2 regions of the Peribacillus sp. B-H-3 genome follow, and region 1 is predicted to be linked to the other one. Evidence: riboswitches for the same ligand, from Rfam matches in the RefSeq annotation. Region 1 holds a riboswitch; the other holds the start of a gene.
What was found. Region 1 has a riboswitch for cobalamin ahead of ACN6MY_RS06780 (ribonucleoside-diphosphate reductase subunit alpha). Riboswitches for the same ligand answer to the same signal wherever they lie in the genome.
Positions count from the first base shown of each region.

Region 2: another riboswitch for cobalamin. It lies ahead of ACN6MY_RS01140 (ABC transporter substrate-binding protein); the one in region 1 lies ahead of ACN6MY_RS06780 (ribonucleoside-diphosphate reductase subunit alpha).

Region 1 covers NZ_CP183879.1:1,361,222-1,376,023, reverse strand. The annotation lists gene ACN6MY_RS06800 (methyl-accepting chemotaxis protein) at 1-15, opposite strand, end outside; gene ACN6MY_RS06795 (TrkA C-terminal domain-containing protein) at 118-801, opposite strand; gene ACN6MY_RS06790 (hypothetical protein) at 997-1,197, shown strand; gene ACN6MY_RS06785 (manganese-dependent inorganic pyrophosphatase) at 1,366-2,301, opposite strand; cobalamin riboswitch at 2,680-2,859, shown strand; gene ACN6MY_RS06780 (ribonucleoside-diphosphate reductase subunit alpha) at 2,989-5,268, shown strand; gene ACN6MY_RS06775 (ribonucleotide-diphosphate reductase subunit beta) at 5,307-6,350, shown strand; gene ACN6MY_RS06770 (cold-shock protein) at 6,416-6,613, opposite strand; gene ACN6MY_RS06765 (hypothetical protein) at 6,831-7,307, opposite strand; gene modB (molybdate ABC transporter permease subunit) at 7,450-8,106, opposite strand; gene spx (transcriptional regulator Spx) at 8,534-8,932, shown strand; gene ACN6MY_RS06750 (HAMP domain-containing sensor histidine kinase) at 9,074-10,501, opposite strand; gene ACN6MY_RS06745 (response regulator transcription factor) at 10,485-11,177, opposite strand; gene ACN6MY_RS06740 (hypothetical protein) at 11,444-11,629, opposite strand; partial or broken gene ACN6MY_RS06735 (DMT family transporter) at 12,063-12,942, opposite strand; gene ACN6MY_RS06730 (DMT family transporter) at 13,473-13,907, shown strand; gene ACN6MY_RS06725 (cation diffusion facilitator family transporter) at 13,989-14,802, opposite strand, start outside.
Region 2 covers NZ_CP183879.1:253,309-268,110, reverse strand. The annotation lists gene ACN6MY_RS01175 (serine/threonine protein kinase) at 861-1,745, shown strand; tRNA gene ACN6MY_RS01170 (tRNA-Arg) at 1,842-1,915, opposite strand; gene ACN6MY_RS01165 (GNAT family N-acetyltransferase) at 2,103-2,972, shown strand; gene ACN6MY_RS01160 (SdpI family protein) at 3,025-3,657, opposite strand; gene ACN6MY_RS01155 (autorepressor SdpR family transcription factor) at 3,662-3,928, opposite strand; gene ACN6MY_RS01150 (putative polysaccharide biosynthesis protein) at 4,156-5,754, shown strand; gene ACN6MY_RS01145 (DnaJ family domain-containing protein) at 5,883-6,251, shown strand; cobalamin riboswitch at 6,491-6,669, shown strand; gene ACN6MY_RS01140 (ABC transporter substrate-binding protein) at 6,793-7,743, shown strand; gene ACN6MY_RS01135 (FecCD family ABC transporter permease) at 7,706-8,764, shown strand; gene ACN6MY_RS01130 (heme ABC transporter ATP-binding protein) at 8,761-10,074, shown strand; gene ACN6MY_RS01125 (DUF3953 domain-containing protein) at 10,183-10,290, opposite strand; gene ACN6MY_RS01120 (cob(I)yrinic acid a,c-diamide adenosyltransferase) at 10,715-11,314, shown strand; gene ybaK (Cys-tRNA(Pro) deacylase) at 11,321-11,818, shown strand; gene ACN6MY_RS01110 (PRK06851 family protein) at 12,111-13,217, shown strand; gene ACN6MY_RS01105 (aldo/keto reductase) at 13,309-14,286, opposite strand; gene ACN6MY_RS01100 (C40 family peptidase) at 14,530-14,802, opposite strand, start outside.

The DNA.
Region 1 (14,802 bases):
AATCGTTAGCTTCATTATCTGTCTCCCTCACTCATCGAATGTCCTATTTTTTTATCGGACAAAAACAGCAAAATTCAACTGTTATGGAAGAGTGAAGAAAAATAATTAAGAATCGCTTCAATTTTTCTTATCTATTTCCGACTCGAATTTCTCCTCAATTTCGTTTTTATTTCCATACAGATAAATTTGATCCCCCTCGTTGATGGTAGAGCCATGCAGGCCTTTACGCACCTGAACTTCTCCTCTCTGAATAAAAAGGATAGTAATATCATCATCTTCCGAAAGAATGTCTCCCACCCTTTTTCCGATTAAAGGGCTTCCTTCCTTAATCGCCAGGTCGGTCACCAGATCATTTTCATCCAAAAAAAGAATGTCCTTGATTGGACGCTCATACATTTGATAATTTTGCTCCATTTCCTTCGTAACTTTACCTTCAAAGCGTTTTTGAATCCATTTTGTTTTGCCGATAAAAAGGAGGACAAGCAATGCTCCGCAAATAATGGAGAGTTCATGTATCCTGAGATCATCAGACAGGATGGTACTCACGGATGAAATGATGACTGCAAGTGAAAAGGCTCCGAATAAAATTAGAAATGCAGCTATTTTTCTGCGAATTGGATGATCAATGATGGCACTTGATTCATCTGTTGTAAATCCGGTGCCAGTCAGCATGGAAATCACCTGAAACCGTGACACCTTTGTCTTCATTCCTGTCATATTAAAAAGAATCACGGATATTTCTATAACAAGTGCAATGATCGCAAAGTATAAAAGAATAAATACAAATTCCAGCACCAACACTTCCTTCCTCCTTAGGTATACCTCTATTCCGGATGCAAAAAACCCCTTTGCCTTCCCTGTTTCTAGTATATCTTCCAATGATTTTTTTATTAGCCCGTGAACGCCTGCTAAAACAATCAATGAGCAGGCACGATGTGTTTGACAATTTTTTATAGGGGAAAAGATAAAAAACGCATTAAAAAGGAGAGATATGCTATGAGCACTAATAAGGATAAAGAAAAGTACCTGGACGAAAGAAACGAAAAATCCAAGGCATTTAAAGAAGATCGAGAAACACAGCTGGAAAGAGATCAAACTGTTATGCCAATTGATGAACTTCCATTGGAAGATATTAAAATGGAAAATCAGGAAGAACGGGATAAGGAAGATACAAAAGACCATTCATCCAGTGAATGAGAATTGCGCTCTGCGCCTCAATCTGGAAAAATGATAATGTTTAACTAAGAAAAAAAACCGGCTAATTTCGCTTCATGTGCCATCAGGCATAACTAGATTTAAGCTATAGCGGAGCCCAATTAATAAAAGGGTGCATCTCATTTACCGAGATGCACCCTTTTATTAATCTTAAGAATTAGCAGTCAGAACTTCAGTCAATACCGGAACAATTTGCTTCTTGCGGGAAACTACTCCCTTTAAAACTGCCGTATTATTTGCAAGAGTTACATTGTAGGCTTTTTCAACAGATTCTGCTGAACGGCCCAGTGCAAGGCCAACAGAATCATTGTTCAGGATATCTGTAACCACAAACAGGAATAAATCCAGGCTGCGTTCTTCTATGACTTGAGAAATGGCTTTTTCAAGCTCATCCTGCTGTGATAGAACATCATTCGTATCCACAGCATTAACCTGGGCAATTACAGCTTTGACATTCCCCATCTGGAATTCCTTTGCATCCAGCGAAATAAGCTGTTCAATGGACTTATCACTTAAATCGGCTCCTGCCTTCAGCATGTCCAGACCGTATTTCTCTGCTTCAACTCCTGCAATTGCTGCTAATTCAAGTGCACAGGCAACATCCTGGTCCGTGCAGGTAGGTGATTTAAATAACAAAGTATCTGAAATGATCGCAGAAAGCATCAGACCGGCAATTTCCTTTGAAATGCTGACGCCGTTTTCTTTGTAAATCTTATTTAAGATCGTTGCTGTACAGCCAACAGGCTCAGCCCGATAATATAGCGGATCGCTTGTTTCAAAGTTTGCAATTCTGTGATGATCGATTACTTCCAGAATCCGTACTTTATTGATATCATCCGCACTTTGCTGGCGTTCATTATGGTCAACCAGAATGACAGTATCCGCTTCAGCTGAAACTCCCTCAACAAGACGCGGTGCATCCATATTAAAGTGGCTTAATGCAAATTGAGTTTCTCCGTTAATTTCACCAAGGCGGACGGGTTCTGCATTCATGCCCAGCTGTTTTTTCAGATCAGCATAAGCAATGGCTGAACAAATTGTATCTGTATCTGGATTTTTATGTCCGAACACTAATATTTTTTCCACGTTATTACTCCTTTTGTTCTTGATTGAATTTTAGCTCTTTCCCAAATTTGGTGCACAGCTTTTCCATCTATTTTATCACAACTTCATTGTCCTTTAATTATTAATTTTTTTCAAGTTTCCCCTTCTCTTTTTGACAGAAATTTGGCTGCTGCCATTTTCCTGCCAATGTTTTCGTAAACTTTGCTTTTATGGAACAAGATAGTTGATTTAACAATGAGATTGCCTCACAGAACTCAATAAAAACAGCTATCTTTAAGAAAACAGCCAAAATTAAAAAAACTTCTTATCATTTTCATAGTTGATATTTCCATAAAGTTAGCGTACGATTATATCAGTCAATATACTAGATATGGAACATGAACATATACATAAAACTATATATAGAACCGCAGCATAGGTGCCAGAAATGGCTGAAAAGGGAATCCGGTGTAAACCCGGAGCTGTCCCCGCAACTGTAAATGTGACGAAATGAGATTTCCACTGTATGTTTTCATACGGGAAGGACTCAGAGTAGGATGAACATAAGCCAGGAGACCTGCCTATTGCCTGCCAAGTTTCTTATTCTTCGGGGATTGAGGTGATGAAACGATGGGTTAAAAGCACCGTCTTCATTTTCTCTTTTATCACATCGTTTGATCCGCTCAATTCATGAGCGGATTTTTTTATATCCAAAAGGAGGAAAACAAGATGAAAGAGGCACTATCTGCTGAAGATCTATCCGTGCACGAGGAATACGAATTGAAAAAGGAGGCAGTCGCTTCCCTCGATGAAATTCTTCGTGATTTTCCTTTCCTGAAAACTGAGGACTTCAAAGAAAGGGTAACGGAAATCCTCTTTGGCCGAACCGGGATTTCCAAAGAACAAATCGCTAATTTCATCATTTTAGAAGGACTTTCCTTAATTTCAGAAATCGAACCTGACTGGACTTTTGTATGTGCAAGAGTGTACCTGAACTTCCTGCGCAGTGAGGCAGCTGCAAGCAGAAACTATAGTCCCGATGCACCTTATGGTTCTCTGTACAGCCTCATCAGCCATCTAAGCAGTCTGGGGATTTTCCACCCCTTGCTTATCGATTCATATTCAAAAGAAGAAATTACAGAGATTGGAAAGCTGCTGGATCCAGACAAGGATAAGCTGTTCACCTACATAGGATTGAGAACATTGTCTGACAGATACTTAGCAAAAGACTTTGACGGAAAAATTCAGGAGCTGCCACAGGAGCGCTTCTTAATTATTGCTATGACGATTATGGCAAATGAATCAAAAGAAAAAAGAATTGAATACGTGAAGGAAGCTTACTGGGCACTCAGCAATCTATTTATGACCGCTGCCACTCCTACTCTTGCAAATGCCGGAAAAAATTATGGACAGCTTTCAAGCTGCTTCATAGACACTGTTGAGGACAGCCTTCAAAGCATTTATGACAGCAACACCGATATTGCCAATGTATCTAAATCCGGCGGCGGCATTGGTGTTTATCTCGGTAAAATCAGGAGCAGAGGCAGCGCTATTAAGGGGTTTAAAGGAGTATCATCAGGTGTTATTCCCTGGATGAAGCAGCTTAATAACACTGCAGTAAGCGTAGATCAGCTCGGCCAGAGGAAGGGCGCCATTGCTGTATACCTTGATGTCTGGCATAAGGATATTTTCCCCTTTCTGGATTCCAAGCTTAACAATGGAGATGAACGCTACAGAACGCATGATTTATTCACTGGGATCTGTCTGCCGGATTTATTCATGGAACAAGTCGAATCCCGTTCCTCGTGGTTCCTTTTTGATCCGCATGAGGTCCGGACAGTTATGGGATTTTCCCTCGAAGATTTTTATGATGAACAGCGGGGCTCTGGAACCTTCCGGGAAAAATACAGACTCTGCATCGAGAACCCTGAACTCTCAAAAATCGAAATACCGGCAATTGAAATCATGAAAAGCATCATGAAAAGCCAGCTTGAAACAGGCACACCTTTCTTATTTTACCGTGACGAAGTGAACCGGAAAAATGCGAACTCACACGCCGGCATGATTTACTGCAGCAATCTTTGCTCGGAGATTGCCCAAAATCAGAGTGCCACAAGCATTCATGAGCAGTACACAGAAGATGGAAAAATCATCACAGTCAAAACGGCTGGAGACTTTGTGGTCTGCAATCTATCATCTATAAATCTGGCAAAGGCAGTAACAGGCAATGTGCTGGAAAGGCTGATTTCCATTCAGGTTCGTATGCTTGATAATGTAATAGATTTAAATAGCATTCCTGTTCCCCAAGCCCAATTGACTAATAAAAAGTACCGGGCAATTGGCCTCGGAACATTCGGCTGGCACCATTTGCTTGCCCTGAAAAAAATAAGATGGGAAAGCATGGAGTCTGTTCAGTATGCTGATGCGCTTTATGAGAAAATCGCATTCTTAACAATCAAAGCGAGCATGGAGCTTGCGGCTGAAAAAGGAGTATACCCGGTTTACAGCCATTCCGACTGGGAAACTGGCGAATATTTTACTAAAAGGGATTATTTAAACCGCGATTCTGATCTGGACTGGCCCGGTTTGCAGCAGGACGTCATGAAAAACGGCATCCGCAACGCCTACTTAATGGCTGTCGCCCCAAATGCAACCACTTCTATTATAGCCGGCAGCACTGCAAGCATTGATCCTATTTTCCTGAAGGTATTTTCCGAAGAGAAAAAGGATTATAAAATCCCAGTTACGGTTCCAGACCTGAACAGCGAAACATCGTGGTACTATAAATCTTCATTCCATATTGACCAGCTTTGGAGCATTAAACAAAATGCAGCAAGGCAGCGCCATATTGATCAATCTATTTCTTTCAATATTTATGTTAAAAACACCATTAAAGCAAAAGAACTGCTGAACTATCATATGGAAGCCTGGAAATCAGGTCTTAAAACAACATATTATATCCGCTCTACATCAAGTGATCTGGAAGATTGCGATTCTTGCTCCAGTTAAGCTTCAGGATATACATGAAAAAAGAAGAGGTGTAATTCATGAAAATCAAAGTAAATAAACGTGCCCTTATGGATGATGGTGCCCCCAACAAGTCAACCTCCATTATAAACGGCCGCAGTTCCAATATCTTAAACTGGGATGATACCGCCTTTAACTGGGCGTATCCAAAATATAAAAGAATGCTCGGGAATTTTTGGACGCCTTTTGAAATTAACATGTCACAGGATATCAAGCAATTCAGCCAGTTAACAGAGATTGAGCAAGAAGCTTTTCTTAAGATAATCGGACTTCTTGCACTGCTGGACAGCATTCAGACTGATTACGCTGGCCGTGTAGCAGATTATCTTACAGATTCAAGCCTGAACGCCTTGATGATTATACTTGCTCAGCAGGAGGTCATTCACAATCATTCTTATTCGTATGTCTTATCCAGTCTGGTTACAGCAAAGAAGCAGGAAGAAGTTTTTGAGTTTTGGAGAAGTGAACCCGTCCTTGTCTCCAGGAACGAGTTTGTCATGAATGGCTATAAGGATTTTGCAGAGCAGCCCAGTGTTGAAAGCTTGCTTAAATCCATTGTCTTTGATGTTATTTTGGAAGGCTTGTTCTTTTACTCCGGCTTTGCATTTTTTTATAATCTCGCAAGAAACCAAAAAATGGTCGCAACATCGACGATGATTAATTATATTAACCGGGATGAGCAGCTTCATGTGGATTTATTTGTGAAGATATTCCAGGAAATCCTGAGGGAATTTCCGGAATGCAGAACAGCTGAATTTGAACAGTTTGTAAGCAGTACCTTTATTAAAGCCGCCAGCCTTGAGATCGAATGGGGGAAGCATATCATTGGAGATAAAATAGATGGCATCTCGATGAAGGACCTGGAGGCATATATCAAATTTTACGCTAACGTCCGCTGCAGCCAGCTGGGGTTCGGCAAGCCCTTTGAGGGCTATCGGCAAAACCCGATGAAATGGATTGCAGCCTATGAGGATGCGGATAAGGGCAGGTCCGACTTTTTCGAGCAGAAATCAAGACAATATACGAAGATTAATTCTGTTGATAATGGCTTTGATGAACTATAGAAATAGGAAAATCATCGATGATTTTCAAAAAAAAGACTCCCAAATGGGAGTCTTTTAAAGTTCAATTATTTTTGAACGTTAGCAGCTTGTGGTCCGCGAGCGCCTTGCTCGATTTCGAAAGAAACTTCTTGGCCTTCTTCAAGAGTTTTGAAGCCTTCGCCTTGAATAGCAGAGAAGTGTACGAATACGTCGTCTTGTCCTTCTACTTCGATGAAACCGAAACCTTTTTCTGCATTAAACCATTTTACTTTACCTTGTACCATGTGTATTTCCTCCTGTTTGGAAAAAAATCCTTATATTACTATTCTTGATCTAGGATAACGTCTCAAGAGGAAACCATGTAACATGTACTTCCTTCTATCAATCTTTAATCCGAACAAAAATAATTGACTATAGTATAACATGATTTTTCTTAAAAAAACAAGAAAATCAGAAAATTTATTAACGACAAATTCCGCTTATTTTCTGCTTCTTTCGCCTTTAATCTTTCTTGCTGAAGCCTTCCTCTTTCAAGTACCTTTCAGCTTCAATAGGAGATTCAAAACAATCTTCAAGATTGCTTCCGGAATAAATATTCCACAGTAAATCTTCTTTTACCAGAGATAGTTCTTCTTGTCCCCGTTTTGTCCAAACTCCTTCTAAATCGGTGTACGTATCCTCTTGCTCTTTCTCTTCATGAATCTCTGAAAGATAGCCTATACTCTTTTTTATGATCTCCCTTAATTCCGATTCTGAATAATCACGGATATTCACATAACCCTTGCGATCTATTGCTGCTTTTGGCAAATGCCCTCCGTAGACAAATCCATTTCCATTTGGGTGTAAATGCTGCACGACTATTTTCTTTTCATGCACGCTTTCTTCATAATGAAAGTTCACTCTTCCAAGAGAGACATCCTTTCTTTCCAGTTCAGGAAAGGATTCAATAATACTCAATTTTTCTTCAAATGTCAGCACACAGTTTTCCTCATTTCATCATTCAGTTCATTTGTCTGTTGATTATACCATACAGTACTTCAAATCCACCCATTCACTACTGCATTATTTACTAGCAGCTCTTATCTATATAAACCTGCGATTTTTCATGGCATCACGTAATTTAATCTTTGATAATATGCACCGCCAGCAGCATGATAAAAGATATCACGATCATTATTCCTACCCACATCCATGCCATTTCCATATTTCCTGAATCAATAGCCATATAAATAGCAGTCGGCATTGTCTGTGTCCTGCCGGGAATATTGCCTGCAAACATCAAAGTTGCGCCAAATTCTCCAAGGGCCCTAGCAAAACTTAAGATCCCCCCTGAAATGATGGATTTTATGGCCAGCGGCACAGATATGAATATAAAAACCTTATACTCATTTGCGCCATCCACTCTTGCAGCATTTTCGATATCAGAATCGATCCCTGCAAATCCTGTTTTAGCTGATTGATACATCAGCGGAAACGCTACAACAATGGAGGCAATCACTGCTGCAGCCCATGTAAAGATAATCGGCTGGTGAAATAGCCATTCAATTCCCTGGCCAGCTGGACTGTTTTTCCCGAAAAAAATGATAAGCAAGAACCCGACTACCGAGGGCGGTAATACTAAAGGAAGCAAGAAAAGAGTTTCCAGGAGAATGCTCCCCCTGAACTTCTTATTTGCCATTAACCTTGCTGCCATCGTTCCTATGCAAAATACAGCAAGCCCCGAAATGGCAGCAACTTGAATAGAAATCTTTACAGGAAGCCAGAAATCAGCTGTCATAACTGCTGCAGCCATTACTTTCTATCATTAAATGATTATCCATTTTTTATTCTCCTTGCATATAAATTACTGTTTTTAAAGGACTCTGATAACTTGTCTGCTGATTTCCGCTCCAGAAGCAAAAGTCCCGGCGGCCAAGCCTCCCGCCGCCCTGCCTTATACACTAATACGCCCCGGAGTCACGCGGATTCACACCGATAAACAAAATCAGCAATGATTTTAACAAAAACCTTCTAAATAAGACTTCACATTCAACATTATACTCCAATTCCCCGCTCTTTTTTTTTCTGCCTTTTTTTAAAATGTCTTTTCCTTGACATATTGCTGACACAATCATTCTGTAAAGTAACTAGTATCAGATGAATATACAAATACAAATAATTATTTAATGCGATATAGCTAAAAAATGATAAGGGAGTCGATCTTAATGGTAAACATTTATACTACACCAAGCAGTCTTGCATGCAGAAAGGCAAAATCCTGGCTGCAAAAGAACAATATTCCTTATAAAGAAAGAAACTTATATGCACAGCCTCTATCAGTTAACGAAATTAAAGAAATTTTAAGAAAAACTGAAGGCGGTACTGATGAAATTATCTCTACCCGCTCAAAAAAATTCAAGAACATGAAAATCGATATTAATAATACACCATTAAATGAGCTTTGCAGCATCATTCAAAAAAATCCCGACTTGCTGCGCCGTCCGATTATATTTGACGAAAAAAATCTTCACACTGGCTATAATGAAGAGGAAATGGGACGATTCCTGCCGCGCCAGGTAAGACATGTTCAGTTATGGAGGGCTATCAGCCTTATTAATGCTTAAATCCTAACTATCATGTTCACCATTTCACTAAGCACCGCTCCCACTTAAAGAAATATTTGATTAGCGCTTGATCAGAGACAACAGCAAAACCCTCTTCAAACAACCAGACGGGCTGTCCATCAAAAGGGCAGCCCGATTTCTTTATTTTGATTTCAATAGCGATATAGTGAATATGGTACCCTCGCTGCTGCTGCCTTTAAGGCTCAGATCTCCTTTTTGGGCTTTAGCGAGCATCTTGCTGAATGGAAGGCCAAGACCAAGTCCGCGCACCCTCAGCTTTTTCTTCTCCCCTCTGTAAAAAGGTTCGAATACAAAATCCTGTTCTTCATCCGGAATGCCGCGCCCGTTATCACGGATATCAATGCATACACGGTCTTTGCTTACACTGTATAAGCTGATTTCGATTTTTCCATCCTGCATCAGCGCCTGCCTGGCATTATTCAGTAAGTTTATGATGATTTCCTGAAGCCTCAGCCGATCTACCATTGCAGTGACTATCTCTTCCGGCAGATTCACAGACAGTTCAAAATCCTGATCATCTTGCGTCATTTTCCATTGATAAGCTATTTCCTGAAGAAATTTGTTCAGATTTTCCTTTTCAAAACGAATCTTGAATGAACCAGCAGCCATGGCGTTATAATCCAGTAAATCTTCTATCATTGTTTGCAGCCTTTGTGTTTCCTTCAGAGATATTGTGAGGAACTCCTTGCTTTCCTCCCCTGTTACTACTTCATCCTTTACTGCCTGAATCAGTCCGCTAATTGACGTAACCGGTGTTTTTAGGTCATGAGTCACTCCTGCAAACAGCTCGGCACGCAGCTTGTCATTTTGCTTCAGCCTGTTGGTCATTTCCTTGAACGATTCTATCAATTCATGTATTTCTTCTTCTTTTGGCTCTTCTTCCTTTAATTGAATATCATAATTGCCCTGGCGGATCTGGACAGCAGCGTTTGCCACCTTTTGAATTGGTTTGGAAATCCTTCTGGAGAGAACGTAAATCACTCCCCACCCCAAAATAAGAAGTCCTCCCATCATAACTGCAAGCAGCCCATGATCCTGGTTCAGTTCCTTTAATGTACTCTCTTCCTGTGCAATCACAACCCAGCCATATTTTTTGCCGTTACGGTCTATGGCCGATTTGACAACATAAACCTGATTTTCATTCCTGATTTTCACCTTTTGTATGGGTTCCTTGCTGTTTATGATTATTTTGGGAAGGTGGTCGTCCCCTTTAGCTATATAAAGCTGCGGCATTGTATAAATAATCTCGCCTTGAGTATCTGTGATATAGATAATAGGCGGTTTATTAAGATGAAGGATTTTCTCCCTTTCTTCTACAATACCAGAAAGGACAGGCCCCACCACCATTTTTCCATTTTCCTTGATAACCCTGTCAGATGTTTCATCGGCGAGATATTTCAGTAAACTTAGTCTGTACTGCAAAGCTGTGTGCTCCATCCACCATGCAGAAAAGATTGACAGCACCATTAAGCCTGTAACCAATGTAATCAGGTATCTAGTTGTCCAATATCTTACAAGAGTTGTTCTTTTTTTAGTTTTCGCTGACACTTAATTGATACCCCATCCCCCGTAAAGTTTTTATTTCGCCTTCAGCCGCCGGCCATTTTTCCAATGCCTTTCTTATTCTTTTAATCGCCAGGTCAACAGCGCGGTCACTTCCGTCATAATCCATGCCCCAAACCTGATCAATCAGCTGATCTCTGGTAAATATTTGATTGGGGTTTTTTGCCAAAAATAAGAATAATGAAAGATCTCTTGGGGTTAGACTAATTTCTTCGCCATTCAACTGAATCGTATATGAACTGAAGTCAGCGCGCAAATTGCCGTATTGCCTAATATTAGCGGTGTTTGTGCTGCTACTGCTTGCTGATCTTCTTAAAACCGCATGAACTCTTGCGACGACTTCTTCAGCTATGAATGGTTTGGAAATATAATCATCCGCACCTGACTTAAAGCCGCTTAAACGATAGTCCACATCTCCGAGCGCAGTAAGCATGATTACTGGGCATGCATTCTTTTGCCGTATTTCCTTCAATATATGCCAGCCATCCTTCCCGGGAAGCATCACATCCAGAAGTACAAGATCAGGTTTTTTTTCTTCAAAAACATCTATGGCTCCAATTCCTTCGTAGTGCTGAAAAATTTCGAAGCCATCTCTTTGCAGATAAGCCTTCAGTACCATAGAAATGGCTTGTTCATCTTCTATAATCAAAACTTTCTTCATTTTGATTTTCACCTCACATACCATAATATAAAAATACACAGCCAGTGCCAATACAGCCCAGCTTATTCATACTTAAAAAATCCTTTTTAAATAGGATATCAGACCAATATGTCAGGATTATGTTAAACGATTCATGCAGCAGAATGTAAAGAGCTCAAAAAAATCATAGAGGATGCAGCTCCATCATTTTTTTCAGGTCTTTTCTTTTTTACACAGAAGAAAAGCCGGCTCCTTCTGCTGCCAGCTTTTCTTCATGCTCCGCCATCTCACTCTTCTGCATCATCAGCAATCGCACGAAGCTCTTTATTGAATAGTTCCTCATTGCAGGTTAAATGTTTCTTGCGGCTTGCAATTTCATCTATTTCTCCGCTGTCTCCACCCGTATTGATCATTTCTGCAAGCTGAATCAAATTCTCGGCTTCTTCCCTATTTCCATTAATAGGCTCTTTCACCTCAGCACCTCCTATACGTTTTGGCTTATTTTTTCCGTAAAGCGGAACTTTAGCCATAATTCAAAAGGCTGTTTTCGTAAACTTTGTTGCTTTTGAACAAAGTGGCTGATTTCCGCTGCAGGATGCTCGCTTTCCGCGGGGCTGGCGGTGAGCATCCTCACCAATGCCAGCGGAGTCTCACCTTCCCGTTAATCCTACAGGAGTCTCACACCTTACGCTCCAATCAACCTCATTAATATGAAATCGCCTCACAGAACTCATTAAAAAACAAGGCTATGTTAAAGGTAAGGGTTGTTTTTTCGTAAGGTGGTATTGCTTGTAAAATGTTACACTTAAACTAACGCAGCAGTTTAGTTTAATAAGCCGAATTTATGATTAATGCTGTTAAACAAGCAAAACCCCCTTCAAATACAATTTGAAGGGGTTCTAAATACTATTTTTTCTCGTTGATAACGAATAAAACACCTGTGAGAATTAGGATAGAGCCGATCCAAAACGTTAAACCTATGTTCTCTCCTAGTATAAGCCATCCAAGTAATGTTCCAACCACGGGTTGAAAAAAGAAAAATATTCCTCCACTTGAGGCGTTAAGCATTTGTAATCCACGATTCCAAAGTAGAAATCCACCTGCTGTTGAAACAATACCCAAATACAAGAGTCCACTCCAAATGGTCGGGTGAGTCAGTTGAGAGATATTAATTTCGTGTAACCTTGGCAAAACAAAAGGAGTCAGCACAATTAATTAATGCTACCAAGATAGAATAAGTGGTTACTACAATTTGTGAGTAATCACTAGGCAAAAGCTTTACAAGTACAGACATGAGTGCCCAGGTTAAAGCTGCAATAAGAAGTGCAATACCTCCAAGTGTACCGGACATATTCACATCGCCAATTCCAACAATGAGAAATACTCCAATTGTCGCTAAACAAACGGAGATTCCCTTTCTTAACGTCATCCGTTCTTTAAGGATTAAGCGAGCAAAAATAACCATAAATGCTGGTGTTGAAGAAGTTATAATGGCTCCCATTTGTGCTGTGGATAGCATAGTACCAGTTTCCTGAGCAACGATTGAAATGGCATTACCAATGATTCCAATGGCTATGATAATTAAGAAATAACGTTTTTCGATTCGCCATTTTTGTTTTGTTATAAAGCCGATAATGAGAAGTGCAACAATAGCTACTATATATCGCATCCACACAAGTTCCAGTGGAGGTATAACCGATACTACAACTTTAACAACAACGTACATTCCGCCCCAAATACTTGAAGCTAGTATTAAATATAAAGAACCTATTAAGGTATTTTTCATTTTTTGTACCCTCCGTTTTTTTGATTAGGTCGACAATGCCCCTAACGGAGAGATGTAGTCACCTTCACTCCACTAAGAGCAGAAGTGTGCTACTGGTACATCGTTTTCAAATAATGGAGTCCAATACATTTTGATTCACCTCTTAGATTACAATTATCTATGTTTTATTATAGCAAACAATATTAAGCCAGTGTTTTAGAGATTCTTAAGAATTTATGATACTCAGAGAGATTGTGAAAAAGTGGACTTAAAGTAACGGGTGCTTTAGTAAAAAATGAGCTTGGAGATATTTTCCAGCTCATTTTTTTGTGCATTATTAAATCAACCTTAACCTTTAACATAGCCAAAAACAACAATCTTTAAGAAAAGAGCCATTCAAAAAGTGAAGACCCTGCAATGGTGTATTTTTTCATGAGTTGAAAATTCCCTTTTTTTATCGTGATGGAGTATAATTTCTCCATACATACACTCCTTTTTGTTGGGAGGCAGTACACTGAATATCCAAATTTTTCGCAAAGGAGTTTTAAGACATGAAAATTATATTCCCGCTGCTTGCTTTAGCTGGCGGAATCGCCATTGCCTTCCAGTCGCAAATTAACGGAGGCTTAGGAAAGAAAACAGGGGCAATCGAGGCCTCCTTCATTTCATTCGCCATTGGGGCACTCGCCTTATTTTTCGTTTTGATATTCTTTGGCAAAGGGCACGTCTCCGCAGTTTCTGCCGTTCCAAAATGGCAATTAATCGGCGGGCTTCTTGGGGCGTTCTATGTAAGTGTGATGGTCTTCACCGTTCCAAGCATAGGCGTTGCACAAACACTGGTCGCGGTTATTGCAGGGCAAATCATCACTGGGGCCGTCATCGATCATCTGGGGCTCCTCGGAGGAAATCAGATTTCTCTTGATGCTAAAAGGATTACAGCCATCCTGCTTCTTTTGGTGTCCCTGTATTTATTTAATAAAAAATAGGCTTGCTGCACCTTCAAACGTCAAAAAAAGAGAAAGACCTTCAGGCAAATGTGAAGGTCTTTTTCTTATGTATGACTTTGCTTAAAACTGATCATTATTTTTATTCTTTTCATCATCCTGCAGGGAATCCTCAGGATAGTAGGGATTGACATGGATTAATACCTCTTTAATCACACTATACTGCTTCATGATTTCATCTCTTATTGCCTTTGTTATATCATGGCCTTCTTTAATGGTTTTATCATGGAATAAAGAAATCCTCGCGTCCACTAAAATATAATGTCCCTGTTCGCGCGCACGGATTTTGTCAATGCGCTTTACATCCTTAAACGTAAGTATAATGGACTCTATGCCCTTCAGTGTTTCCCCATCAATACTTCTTTCAAGAAGAATATCATACGATTCTGTAATCATTTCTTTTGAAATGCGGAAAATAAGATAGGCAACAAATATACTGGCCAGCTTATCTCCATAAAGCAGGAAGTGCCAGCCGTAAGCTCCTCCAATTATTGATAAAATTACACCTATCGCAGCGGCCAGCGACGCAACAATGTCAGCTTTATGATCCAGTGCAATTGCTTCTATTGCTTTGCTGTTATGCTCATCAGCTGCTTTAAAGGAGTATCGGTATAAGAATAATTTAGAAACATAGGAGATTAACGCTACCCATAATGCAAGAATGCTTGGCGCTGATACCGGATGAAGAAATCCAGTCAGGGCTTCATATGCAATGTATAATGCAACCACTAAAAGAATCATACCCACAATAGACGAAACAATTACCTCTGCCTTTCCATGGCCGTATGGGTGTTCTGCGTCAGCAGGTTTACTCGCAATTTTTATGACAATGAGGACAATAACTGATGCAAAGACGTCAGCTGCAGAGTGAATACCG
Region 2 (14,802 bases), 1.1 Mb from region 1:
CTTTCTCTAAGGGCTTCAGACAAACCTGGGATGGTCAGCGAGAAAGCTTAAATATTAGAAATGGATTAAACCGCCTGGATTTTATGGGCGGTTTTTTGAAGTGGTTTTTTTCGAATAAAGTGCAGGTTTGGAAAAGAAGGATAACAGCTAAGGGGTGTTGAATTTTCACCTTATAAGTGATTCGTATGTGCTGGATAAATATAAGTGCAAATAAGGTTTTACAAAGCCAGAAGTTTTGGAGGTCTTATGGAAATTTTAATAAAAGACTTTGCAAGTAACTGTTCTTTAAATTATTTTGAAGTTAGCTTAATTGAACAAAGCAATGAGACTCATCAATCAAACCTTTAAATTTTTAGAGGTAATTTTTAAAGGCTCTTTTCTTAAAGATTGTTGTCTTTTTAATTTGTTATGTGAGGCGTTCCCATTGTCAAGTCAGGTTGATTGGAGCGTAAGGTGCGAGACTCCTGGCGGGATTAGCAGAACAGGTGAGACCCCGCAGGCGCAGCCGAGGGAGGCTCACCGCCTGCCCCGCGGAAAGCGAGCACACTGGAGCGGAAATCAACCACCTTGTTTCATAGCAACAAAGTTTACGAAAGCAGCCTTTTTAAATTAAACGGTATAATTTAGAAAACGAAGATATGATAATTTATAAATTATATGATGAAAAACTTACTGAAACAAACACAGTTCGAATAACGATAAATAAGTTTAGAGGCATTAATGCCTGAATTAATGAAATGAAAGGTGGCGTTGTATTATGAAAATGGCAATTATACTTAATGGGGTTAAATTGATTAGAGAGTAAGCGTATCATTCCCCTATAAACTGCGTGTTACCTAAATAATAGGAGGAATATAATTTTGGGATATATAGAGCAACAGAGCCGATATACGATAGAAATTGGCAGAGTGAGATTCCAGTTAAAAGAGCATCATGATTTTTTATGGCTAAAAAAAATTGGGGATATTTTTTGTGTATTCGATGAACAGGATTCTGGGAATATTTGTTTTGGAGTAGAAATTAACAATAAAAAGCTTTTTGTCAAATATGCTGGAGCCAAAACGCTGGAATTTTCAGGTAACCCAAAAGATGCCGTTGATCGCTTAATAGAAGCAATACCAGTTTATAAGAAATTAGAGCATCCAAATTTAATAAAGTTGGTTGACCATTATTCTGTTGGAGATGGTTATGCAGCAGTATTTGAATGGGTCGAAGGTGAATGCCTGCATTCTCATTGGTCTTTTGGGGGAATGGCTAAGTATACAAACCCTGAGTCTCCATTCTATAGATTTAAAAGCCTTGATATTAGAAAACGTTTGGACGCCCTTGATACAATTTTCTCTTTTCATACTTTTGTAGAATCACAAGGTTTCATTGCAGTAGATTTTTATGATGGAAGTATATTATATGATTTTAAATATCATAAAACGAAAATTTGTGATATAGATTTTTATCGTAAATCCCCTTCTATAAATAATATAGGGGAGCATTTTTGGGGTGCTAAAAGATCTAAAGCTCCAGAGGAATTCACTTTATGGACCCCTATTGATTCAAGAACCAATGTTTTTACAATGGGAGCCATTGCATTTGGTTTGTTAGGCGGAGAAATGGATCACACATTGTCAAAGTGGGAAGCTGACAGGGAATTATATAAAGTAGCCATTAAAGCTGTTGAAAAAGAGCGAAATAATCGTTATGCGACTGTTAAAGAATTTTATGAAGCGTGGAACAAAGCATTAAAATAGTTTTTATTAACATAGGCAATACTTCGAAGAGACTAATATTAACTCAATAACAAAAAAAACCTCCAAACCCTTAAGGGCTTGGAGGTTTTTATGTAGCGTCCCAGATAGGAATCGAACCTACGACCTACAGCTTAGGAGGCTGTCGCTCTATCCTGCTGAGCTACTGGGACATGTTGAAGCATCTGTTATATTATATGCCTGCCGCAGTCACTTTTCAAGTATATTGATTAAATAATTCTCTAAGCAGCCATTTATATTCTGGAAATGATGAAGTTAGGATGAAATCTTAGAGGAAATGGTGTGTGCTTTTTAGAATATATATGAAGATGGCATAGATCCTAAAAGGAGAAGAGATAGATGGAGAAATTACAAGAAGTGGTACCCCGCATTACCCTGACTGCTGCTGAGCTTGAAGAAATTAAGGAACTTGAGCTGATTTGTGTTAAGCATGATGGAATCGAAATGAAATTAAATTGGAGTATGCTCAGCAAAAGGCGAGGCAGTGAGGTAAATGACCTTTTATATTATGAAGATGGGAGGCTGGCTGGTTTCCTGGGAATTTATTTCTTTGGCAGGACTGAGGCAGAAATAAGCGGGATGGTTCATCCGGACTTTAGAAGGAGAGGGGTTTTTTCTGCTCTTTTGAAAAAGGCTGAGGAAGAATGCAGGAAGAAAAAGTTTCAGCGAATTCTTTTGATTTGTCCCGGCAATTCAGCATCAGGAAAGGAATTTGCCCTTGCAAAAAAAGCGGAGTATTCCTTCTCGGAGTATTTTATGGAACGTAAAGACGCGGCTCTCCCTGCGCTGTCGGGATCCATTTCTTTAAGGAAAACCCAGCCTGGTGATTTTGAAACATTAGTTACGCTGAATCAAGAAGGGTTTTCCATATCAAGGGAGGAAGCGGAGGAGTTCTTAAAAAACAGGATGGAAAATAGCAATGATATTACACTTATTGCCGAAATAGAGGGGATGCCGGTCGGTAAAATCGGTTTGAAGCTTGAGAAGGACAATGTTTTTATATATGGTTTCAGTGTTATGGAAAGGCTGAGAGGCAAAGGCTACGGACGGCAAATCCTGCAGCAGAGCATTCAATACACACAAGAGGTGTTAAAGAAAAAATATAATTCTCTTGAAGTGGCCGCACAGAACGAAGGAGCATTGCATTTATATCAATCGTGCGGATTTGTAACAGCAAGAAGCATCGATTACTATGCAAGCCCGCTTTGAAATATAAATCATAAAAACAGGGTCCGTTAAACTCGGGACCCTGTTTCTTTGATTAGTTTACTGTTTTCCTGAAAATCCAGTATGAATAAACAATGGGAAGCAGGACGACTGCCAGGATGATTGGAATCATGACTGATCCGATAAGTGAAGCAGGCAAGAAGGCAGAAGCCATCAATAAAACCCCGGCAATCATAAAGGTTTTGGAGCCGAATCGGTGGGTTTTCTTCCAGACTGTTTCATTACTCAGCGTCCAAGGTGTCTTAATCCCCACAAAATAATTAGGTTTCACTGAGTTTGTGTAGTTTCCGATGACTATAAACAATAGTCCGACAAAAATAGTGACAAGATGGCTCATTGGCAGCTGATAGCCAAGACCGGATAAAATGGTAAACATATTGATGAAAAAGAAAAACATCAGCAGACAGTAGGTGATGATTCCGTAACTTCTTGAGAAATACTTGTAATTTTCCTTTTTCGGATCAAGTTTTGGACTAAAAACAAGGATGACATAGAGCAGAATCATCATGCCTGTATTCATTAACATCGCATCCAATTTGGTTCCATAACCGTCCGCTCCGTCTGTGCCCCAGTGAACGGGAATCTTTCCGGGAAGGTCCCGGTAAAAAATGAGCCAAAGCATGACAGTAGCTCCTATAATTACAATTGGAATAAGGTGCTTTTTCATACAATCACTTCTCCTCTTTTTCTACAAAATTAAAAGCCCAGCTGATTAATTCCTGGAAGACGGTGGTGTTTAATGAATACACGATGAATTGTCCTTTTTTTTCATCATTAACGAGCCCGGCATTCTTTAGGATTTTTAAATGCTGAGAAATACTTGGCTTACTCATGCTGAAGTGATCTGAAATTTCTCCTGCACTTAAGTCCTCCTCTTTCAGCAGTTCGAGGATTTTCCTTCTTGTGGCGTCTGACAGGGCTTTAAATGCATCGTTCATAACAAAAAATTCTTCCCTTCCTGGTCATTTCAATTAAGTATTTAGTTATTTAACTAAATTATAAAACGTTCGTTTTCAAAAGTAAATAGGCTGCTCGCATGTTTTACATATAAAGTTTTTTTATGAAGTGAAATAATTCATTTGGAATTTAGCCAAGCAAGTGTTATTTTAGATACGCAGGTTTTGTTTTCACATGCACTTATTTGATATAAATGGGAGTACAATTAATGGCCAATAAATTATTGCGAGGTACAGTCCAGCTTTCTTCTGCATCCTTTATCTCCAAGATTCTCGGATTTATCTATATGATACCGCTTGGAATGATGATCGGAAGTACAGGGAACGCGCTGTACAGATATGCTTATGGACCCTATGCCATCATGATCAGCTTATCAACTATGGGCATTCCGCTTGCCATTTCCAAAATGATATCTAAATATAATGAATTGGAACGGCAGGATGTGGTGCAGAGAATTTTTAAATCAGGCATCCTTTTAATGCTGGCTTCTGGATTTACCGCCTTTCTCGTTCTCTATATGCTTTCCCCTTTAATGGCCAGGATCGTTGTGAATGACAGCAGCAGCGGAAATTCGCTGGAAAGTGTCATCTTTAATATTAAGCTAGTGAGCTTTGCCTTGATTATTGTCCCGCCGATGAGTTTTCTCCGCGGCTATTTCCAGGGGCACCAGACGATGGGCCCGCCAGCTGTAAGTACTGTAGTGGAACAAATTGCAAGGGTTATTTTTATTTTGGCAGGAGTTTTTGTCACAATAAAAATCCTGCATCTGTCAGTAACTGCTGCAGTGGGAGTCGCCACCTTTGCTGCGTTTATCGGAGCTATTTTTGGAATTGCTGTACTCATTAAACAGGTTTGGAAAAGAAGGGACCATATCTTCAGACCAGTTGTGACAAGAGAGGGCAGCCCGGATATTTCCATCAGGGAAATTTTCAAGGAAATTATTCAGCATTCGATTCCTTTTGTTGTGATGGGAATGAGCTTGCCACTATATCAGAATATTGATTCGTATTCGATTAATAGGATTTTAATGCATATCGGCTTTAAGCAGCATGAAGCTGAAGACATTAATGGCGTGATTTCATATGCCCAGGTCCTTGTATTGCTTCCGGTTTCAATCACGACAGGTCTCAGTGTATCAATCATCCCGAATATGACGAAATCCTTTGTTTCCAAAAATTATAAATTGATGAGAAAGCAAATGAATCAGTCCTTCCTGGTGCTGATGACCATTATGCTGCCGGCAGCATTTGGGATGTTTGCTTTAGCAGAGCCTCTTTATTATATTATGTTTCCTAATGCAACTCCTGAAATGGGGGGAGGGCTCTTGAAGGTTTACGCTCCGGCAGGGCTCCTTATTGCCATTTATGGTGTTACAACATCCATTCTTCAGACAGTGAATCAGCAAAAAAAAGCAATCGCTGGTCTTGCAGCAGGTCTCATTGTTAAGCTGGCCTTGAACTTTATCCTGCCAAACTACTATCCTGAGTCCGGATTCATCATTGCAACATACTTTGGATATCTTACATCTCTGACTGTAAATATCATCGTTATAAATAGAAATATCGGCATCAATCTCAAAAATATAAAATTCAGGCTCATAAGTCTCATCGCTTCCACAGCCATTATGGTACTTGTCGTGTCAGCGCTGAAAAGCCTTTTGATAGCTTTGTTTTTTCCAAAAGCGACTTACGTGAATGAATTAATTGTTGTGATTATCGGAGTTCTTGCTGGCATACTGGCATTTGGCGGTGTGCTATATGCACTGAATTTTACCAGGATAAAAAAATATATTAAGATGAAACAATAGATGAAGGCGGCATACCCAATAAGGGTGCTGCTTTTTTTGACACAAAATTTTCAGATAATTCAGCGTTCCGGCAAGAAGGCGGGTGGTATAATTCAAGAGAGAAAGCAAGCCGAAATAGGAGGGATGACATGAATTCCAATAATGAAGGCCCAAGAGACTTAATGTCAGAGATTTTTAGAGAATATGAAAGAGATGAAGCCGGATTAAAATCAAACCCAGGATACGGAAAGCCTTTACCCAAAAAGCTTTTTACGGGAAATGTGTATGATAACTTCGTCAATACAGCAAAAAATGCAGGCTACCTGCCTCCCTGGGTAATGCTCCAGCAGGAAATAAGACATCTTCTGCAAGAAGCGGTTGAGCAAGATAAAGCCGACGTTCTTCTTGCTGCTATTAACGAAAAAATAAGAAAGTATAATAGTCAGTGCCCAGTCAGTATGCAGCGGGGACTGATTGAGAAGAACTCCATCAGGACACAGATAAAATCCTGGCTATAGAGAAGGACATGACCGGAAAGAGGGCGAGCAGCCAGATTTATTGGCAATCAATCTCTTTTTTTGTTTGGCGCTATTAGATGATTTCCTCTATTTTTAAACAGCGATTTCATGGCCGGATGATTGATGCAATCCCTTTCCCTGACTTCCGCTCTGTGAATTTTCTAAACATTTGCATGCATAAACAGCAAACATCTCTTTTTTTCAATATCGTTTGGTGTATAATCGATATGAACAAAATAAATGTGAAAACAGTACTGGGTGTCTTTCTTAAGACTTAAAAGGGAAGCTGGTGAAATGCCAGCGCGGTCCCGCCACTGTAAATGGGAGTAAGCAGCAATAGGCCACTGTACAAGCTACGGGAAGGTGCTGCAGACAATGACCATAAGCCAGGAGACCTGCCTGTAACTGTACACCAATAAACCCGCGAGGATGGGGAGGTGTGTGGCGGACAAGGTTAATATTTTGCCATGCAGCTATCTCCAATGATTATTGGAGTTTTTTTTGTTTTCGGGAAAAATGAAGAAAGCGGAGGTTGTGTAAAATGAAGAAAATCTTTTCACTGCTGTTTTTAATGACTCTGATTGGCATGCTTATGGGAGGGTGCGCCTCGGAACAGAAGAAAACGGGGGATTCAGGAGAAAGCAAAAATAAAACGGAGCAAACCGCAGTATTTCCGCTGAAGGTAAAAGATGCTTCCGGAAATGAAGTAAAGATTGAAAAAAAACCTAAGAGGATTGTTTCCATCATTCCGAGCAACACAGAGACCGCCTATGCTTTAGGCCTTGGCAAAGAGGTTGTGGGAGTCTCTGATTTTGATAACTATCCTAGTGATGTGAAGAATAAGGAAAAAATAGGCGGCATGGAATTCAACGTTGAAAAAATCCTTTCCTTGAAGCCGGATTTGGTGCTGACTCATGAATCTATTATAAAAAGTGCAGCTGACCTGCATAAACAGCTGCAGGATGCCGGAATTCCTGTTGTTGTGGTAAATGATGCCCAAAGCTTTGACAAAGTATATCAAAGCATCGAACTGATTGGTACGGCAACAGGGGAAAAGATCAAAGCGGATCAGCTTATTGACGGCATGAAGAAAAAAATAGCAGGGATAGAAAAAAAGGCGGAGGGCATTAAGGAGCAGAAGAAAGTTCTTTTTGAAGTGTCTCCTGCACCGGAAATCTATACAACAGGCAAAAATACTTTTATGGATGAAATGACAGGCATCATACATGCTAAAAATGCAGCCGGAGACCAAAATGGATGGGTTAAATTGGATCAGGAAGCTATGATTAAGCATAATCCGGACGTCATTATCACAACTTATGGCGGTAGCAAACAGGTCTTGGACAGAAAAGGCTGGCAGGATGTGAAAGCAGTTAAGAACAAACGGGTATTTGATGTGAATACAGATCTTTTGACACGTTCAGGCCCGCGCCTTGCTGAAGGAGTAGAGGAACTTGCAAAAACAGTCTATCCGGAAACGTTTAAAAAATAATCGGGGGCTTGCCTATGCCGCTGCAGCTGTTTTTTTAGTTTGGGCAGCCCTCATGGGTATTTCCATAGGCAGTGTTTCAGTTCCTTTTTTAAGCATTCTCCAAATCATCGGGAAGGGTGTATTTCACCTTCCCTTCGATTATACAGATTCCATGTACACGAATATAGTGTTGAACATAAGGCTTCCGCGCGTTATTTTAGCAGGGCTTGTCGGGGCTTCCCTAGCTGTTGCTGGTGCTTCATTTCAGGGGCTGCTGCGGAACCCGCTGGCTGATCCGTATACACTCGGTGTTTCGTCAGGCGCTTCTGCAGGTGCGGTCCTTACATTATTCTTTAACATTTCCATCCCTTTTTTAGGGTTGTTCACATTGCCGCTTGTCAGCATCGTATTTTCAATGATTACGATATTCATCGTGCTTTGGTTTTCGCGCAAAATTGACCCGGCCATGAAGGTTGAGACCATTATCCTGACGGGTATTATCTTCAGTTCCTTTTTAGGGGCGGTCATCTCACTGATGATCGCTTTGAGCGGGGAGGAGCTGCGGCAGATCATTGGCTGGCTGCTTGGAAGCGTCTCGATGAGAGGATGGGATTATATCGTGATCCTGCTTCCGTTTTTTATCATCGGCTCATTATTGCTGGTGCTGAATGCACGGGAACTGAATGCCATGTCTTTTGGCGAAGAAAAGGCCCGCCATCTTGGCGTGGATGTGCAGAAAAGGAAGCTGATCATCCTGATTGCAGGCTCCATGTTAACTGGCGCTGCTGTAGCGGTCTCCGGGACCATTGGATTTGTCGGTCTGGTCATTCCTCATCTTGCCCGGCTTCTTTGGGGGCCCGACCACAAGCATCTGCTGCCGCTTTCGATGCTTGCGGGGAGCGGTTTTCTGATATTGGCCGATCTTATTTCGCGTACTATTATCGCACCGGCCGAATTGCCGATTGGAGTAATTACAAGCCTGATTGGTGCGCCGGCATTTGCGGTAATTTTATTAAAGAGAAGAGCAGAAAGTAGGGGATGAAGATGCTGAGTGCGGACAGCCTGGAGGGCGGCTATGGAGGCCGGTCCGTCTTGCAGGATATATCCTTTGAAGTTAAGCAGGGAGAGCTGTTTGGAATACTTGGGCCAAATGGAAGCGGTAAGACTACTTTGTTAAAAATGCTGAGCGGGATTATTAAGGCACAAAAAGGAAGAATTGAAATAAAGGGCAAAAACCTGTATGAATATTCAGCTAAAGAACTTGCCAGAATTGTGGCTGTATTGCCTCAGCATTATGATCAGAGCTTTGCATATTCGGTGAAAGAAACAGTTTCTCTCGGGAGATATGCCCATCAAAGAGGATGGCTGCAGTCATGGAGTGAAAGAGATGAAGAAATTGTTCAAAAAGCCATGGCTGATACAGGAGTGGACTCCTTCGAGACTCGGTACATACAGGAGCTTTCGGGAGGAGAGAGGCAGCGTGTATTTCTCGCGCAGGCTCTGGCACAGGAGCCTGAGATCTTGCTATTGGATGAGCCTACCAATCACCTGGATCTTTCTTTTCAAAAAGAACTCCTGGATTTGCTGAGAAAGTGGACATCCTCAGGAGGCCTTACGGTCATTTCCATCTTCCATGATTTGAATTTGGCCGCCCTTTATTGCGACAGGCTGCTTCTCATGGAAAAGGGAAAAATGGACATTCTTTCTGTACCGCATCATGTACTGCAGGAACAGCGGATCAGCAGGGTATATCATACAGAAATTCTTAAACAAAGCCACCCTGCTGTCGATAAGCCTCAAATGGTAATAATGCCTGAAAGAGCCGCCGGCAATGATGGCTGCTATAAAATGAGCAGAGAATTTCTGCACACTGAGCCCGGTGTCGTTGAGTTTCAATCCCCCATTCCGCTAAAAACGGTATCTACCCAACACGGAATAAGCTGGTATAGCCGATTTTTGATGAAGACTGAACAAACTCAAGATAGCTTGGAGTATGATTCAGGAACCTATTGGTCTAGTACAAAAGCTGCCCGCCTTAATGTGAGCACCGGGAGCACACACAATGATTCTGTATTTGCGGTCATGATTCACAGTACAGAAGAGCTGAGGGATCAGCGGGAAATCTGGGTATTTATCGATGCCGCTCTATCAGAAGCAGCGATGATAGAGTGTGTTGCTGTCTGTGCAGATGCACAAGCAAGGGCACATTCAGGAAACGGGAAACAAGGTCTTCAGGCCGAAATTTTAGTTGCTTCCACTCAACAAGGAAAAGAAATCAAAGAGCGAAATCAAATCACTTCTTTAAAGGAGCTGGTTGCTGACAGCATAGAGAGCTGTCTGATGGAGCTGTGAAGGCAGTCTCTGCCATACTGGAGCATCTCCAATTATTTGGAGATGTTTTTTTTGAAACGTCTCTGTGGGAAACAGGGTTTTTTCCAATGCATAATACGAATACACACTTTAGCTTAGTAAAAAGCCTTTAATGGAAACAAATACTGTTAATAAAAAAACAAGAATAAATAGCCAGCCATTTGCTGGCCGCTTTTTTTGAAATTCCTCTAAGCCCATAATCAGGAATGTTAGACCCATGAACAATATCATTATAGTATTGTACTCAAAATTTTTCGTGATTAACCCATATGCAGCGAATAAAAAAGTTGCTATTGAACATATATAACGAAGGACTTTCAGCAAGATTATCCCGCCTTTCTTTATGAACAATTTTGTTTGGTCAGTTCAATGGACTCTGCAATCTTAAACTATCATAGGTACCGGTCATTTTACATACAAAATTTTCAAAAAACTGGTTTGCGGAGGAGTTAGCCTGTAAAATGGCGAAACTCTAAAAAGGAAGCATGCATTGCTTTATAAAAAATGGAAACGTTTTGCACCGCCGCCGAGGATATATGGCTAGCTGGGTTTTTAAGGATTTGGCAGGGCCTAAGGACAGGTAATATATAAATCAATCAGCTATATATAGGGAGGAAATTAAATGAAAATTTATACACGAACAGGCGATAAGGGAAAAACAAGTGTAATTGGGGGACGCATCGATAAGGATGACATCCGGGTTGAATCCTATGGGACAGTGGATGAGGTGAACAGTTATATCGGACAAGCTGTAACAGAACTCGATCAGTCTGTATTTGGAGATGTACTGGAGGATCTGGAAAAAATCCAGCATGAGCTTTTTGATTGCGGCGGCGACCTCGCCACTGTCTCTGACAAGGCACCAAAAAAGCTGGCTCCTGAAAGCATTGACTATCTTGAGGAACGCATCGATAAATTTATTGAAGAAGCGCCGGAACTGGAGAAATTCATCCTGCCCGGCGGATCCAAGCCAGCGGCATCGATTCATATTGCCAGGACGGTAACCAGGAGGGCAGAACGGCTAGTAGTTTCATTAATTAAAGCAGATAGCAGTGTATCAGAGCTGCCGCTTCAGTATTTAAATCGCCTATCTGATTATTTCTTTGCCCTGGCCCGTGTCATAAACTACAGGCTTGGCGTGAAGGACGTGGAGTATCTACGCAGCGCAAATGTATTCAGGGGCGGAAAAAGAAAGGAACGGAGCGATGAGAAGAAGGAGTGAGGGGAATTGGGGATCGCCAAGACCAACGCCATGCGGATTCTAGAGTCTAAAAATCTGGAATACAGTTTGAAAACCTATGATGCCGGGGACGGAAAGATTGATGGAGTATCTGTTGCTGAAAAAACAGGATTGGCTCCTGAAACGGTATTTAAAACACTGGTTGCACGAAGCGGAAACAGTCATTTCTATGTTTTTGTTGTTCCTATCGAAGATGAGCTGGATTTGAAAAAGGCTGCACAGGCTGCAGGAGCCAAAAAGGTAGAAATGCTTCCTGTCAAAGAGCTGCAAAAAGTAACAGGCTATATCAGGGGCGGCTGCTCTCCTGTGGGAATGAAGAAGCTTTTTCCAACCTTCATTGACTGCCGTGCTGAAGCATTGGACAAGATGGCAGTAAGCGGGGGCAGAATCGGTGTCCAAATTATCATAAGTCCTTCAGATTTAAAAAAGGCAGTAAAAGCACAATTTAAACAGCTGACTAAAAATATTATTACGGATACCCTGTAAATTTCATAAGTGAGCAAACCAGGCATAGGCAGGGTGTTTTTTAGATTAGCGGGAAGGTGAGACCCCGCAGACATTGCTGCTGATCACCGCCCGCCCCGCGGAAAGCAAGCGTCCTGGAGCGGAAATCAACCCTTTGTTCCAAAGCAGCAAAATTTACGAAAACAGCCTTAAAGAAAAAGAAAATCTAATACATAATCATGCCGGAAATTTCGTTTAGGCATTCACCCAGGCGGGGAGAGCTGCATACCTTAGTCAATGTAGAGAAACACGGAACAAAAGGGAGTGTTTAATCTTGACAGGTAAAATTAAAAACTATTACGCCGGGGGAAATACAGCAAGAGGCTTTTATAGTTTATATGATTCCAATCTTAAGGGACTTGAAAAATTATTTATCTTAAAAGGCGGGCCGGGAACGGGTAAATCTACATTAATGAAAAAAACAGGTGAGGATTGGGTCAAAAAAGGATTTGATATTGAATACCTTCACTGTTCTTCAGATAATGAATCAATTGATGGAGTCATTATCCCTGCCTTTAAAATCGGGATTGTGGATGGCACAGCTCCGCATGTCATTGAACCAGCAGCACCAGGGGCCGTTGAGGAGTATGTGAACTTGGGTGTTGCCTGGGATTCAGCTCTTCTGGTTTCCCAAAAAGAAGAGATTGTAAGACTGACAAAACAAATCGGTTCATCCTTTAAATCGGCTTACGGTAAATTTGCCGAGGCGCTGTCCATACATGACGAATGGGAAGAAATCTATATAGAAAGCACAGATTTCGGAAAGCTTAATGTGCTGGCGGCTAAATGGAAGGAATCCTTCTTTGGGGACATTTTCATTAACAAGACTGCTGACGTAAGGCATCGGTTCCTGGGTGCCGCGACTCCTAAAGGAGCTCGGGACTTTATTCCGAATTTAACGGAAGACGTGCCAAAGCGGTACTTACTTAAAGGGCGCCCGGGATCAGGAAAATCAACCCTGCTTAAAAAGCTGGCATCTGCCGCCGAGCAGAGAGGCTTCGATGTTGAGGTGTACCACTGCGGATTTGATCCTGAAAGCCTGGACATGGTCATTGTAAGGGAAATTGGCATAGCTATTTTTGACAGTACAGCACCACATGAATATTTCCCCAGCAGGGAGGGAGACGAAATCATAGATTTATATAAATCGGCTGTCAATCCGGGTACAGACGAGATATATGCAGAAGCAATCAGCGATATCTCCGCAAGGTACAAAGGGAAGATGAATGAAGCAAATGCATTTTTGGCAAGAGCAAAGTCTCTTCATGATAAGCTTGAGGAAATATACGTAAAAGCAATGAATTTTAAAAAAATAGAGGAAATCCAGAACAGCATTGGAGCTGAAATTGAATCGCTGGCAGGGGAATTTTCAAAAAGTTAGCAAATTAGAAAAGGAAAAAGACAGGATTGTCTTCTTCCTTTTCTTGCTTCTATAGCCGTATCGCCCAGCCAAACTTTAAGGCACTTGCTTTTTATGGCAATCTGCTGCCTCTGGAAGATACATAAAGGGAATACCATTCTTCGCGGGTCATCTGTTTTGACATCTCGATGGCATCCATGCAATTTCTGATTCGTTCTGTGTTTGTAGTGCCGATAACAGGCTGTATCATTGCAGGGTGGCGCATAAGCCAGCCCAAAACGATTGCTTCGCGGGACGTTCCCTTCTCAGTCGCCATCTTCTGCACTAGCTCCTTTGTTTTAAAATCAGCTTCAGACAGCTTTTCAGAATCATTTCCTGAGTAGATTCCTGTTACCAGCGGGGACCATGCCTGAATTTGGATATCATGAAGCATACTGTGTTCTAACAGACCTTCACCAAAGTGAGTTCCAGTTCCTGCCGCCTGGTTGACATGAACCCCCTGATCTACCCAGTCGAGCTTTTTCAGATTTAATTCTAATTGATTAACGATAAGCTTTTCTTCCGTGTAAGCCTGAAGAAGCTGCATTTGGCCTTTATTCATATTGGAGACTCCAAAGTTGCGGACTTTTCCTGAAGATTTCAGCTGTAAAAAGGCTTCAGCCACTGCTTCAGGCTCCATGAGAGGATCAGGACGGTGAAGCAGCATAACATCCAGGTATTCAATGGAAAGACGTTTTAAGATTTTATCCACAGAGTTCAGGATATGCTCTTTTGAAAAATCATATCTGCCAGGACCTATTTCATCCTCAAAACGAATTCCGCACTTGCTCTGGATAACCATCTGATCTCTTAAACCAGGACGGGAATTCAGCACTCTGCCAAAGACTTCCTCTGCTTTTCCCATTGTATAAATATCGGCATGGTCAAACATCGTAATCCCTAAAGAAAGGGCCTCATCGATGGCTTGCTCTGCTTTTGTAACATCTTCATCTGATATCGGGCTGCTGTCCCAGCTGCCCCCAAATCCCATGCAGCCTAGTACTAATCGGCTTGCTGTAACCTCTCGTTTCTCTAAAGGCATCACGCGCATAAAAATAACCCCTTTCGTTGTATCAATTAGTTGTTATGTAATCGTCTTCATCTGCAGAACTACTAAAGCATACAACTTTTCATGGCAAAAAAAAAGAAATCCCGCTCGACGAACAGCAATTCAATAAGGGGAAATGCAAATAACGTTATTTGAAATTATACACGGACATTCCAGTCTATCCACAGACCAAATAAAAACCCGGCGTCAGCCGGGCTCAGGAGGATTCACTCCCGAAGTTCTGCTTTATTTAATCCAGCGCTTTGCACCAGTGTATGCTTTTGACCAGTATTTGGTGTTAAGCTTCTCCATTGTCACGCCTTTGCTTGTTACGGCATAAAACATGTTTTTGCCTGTGTAAATTCCGGCAAATGTAGGTGCTTTTCCATTGAAACTGAAGAATACGACATCACCTGGCATTAAATCCTTCATGGACTTAACGGTCATACCTTGTTTATATTGCTTGGCTATTGTTCTTTCCACTTTCATTTTTGAGGGATTTGCATGGGTGTAAACATA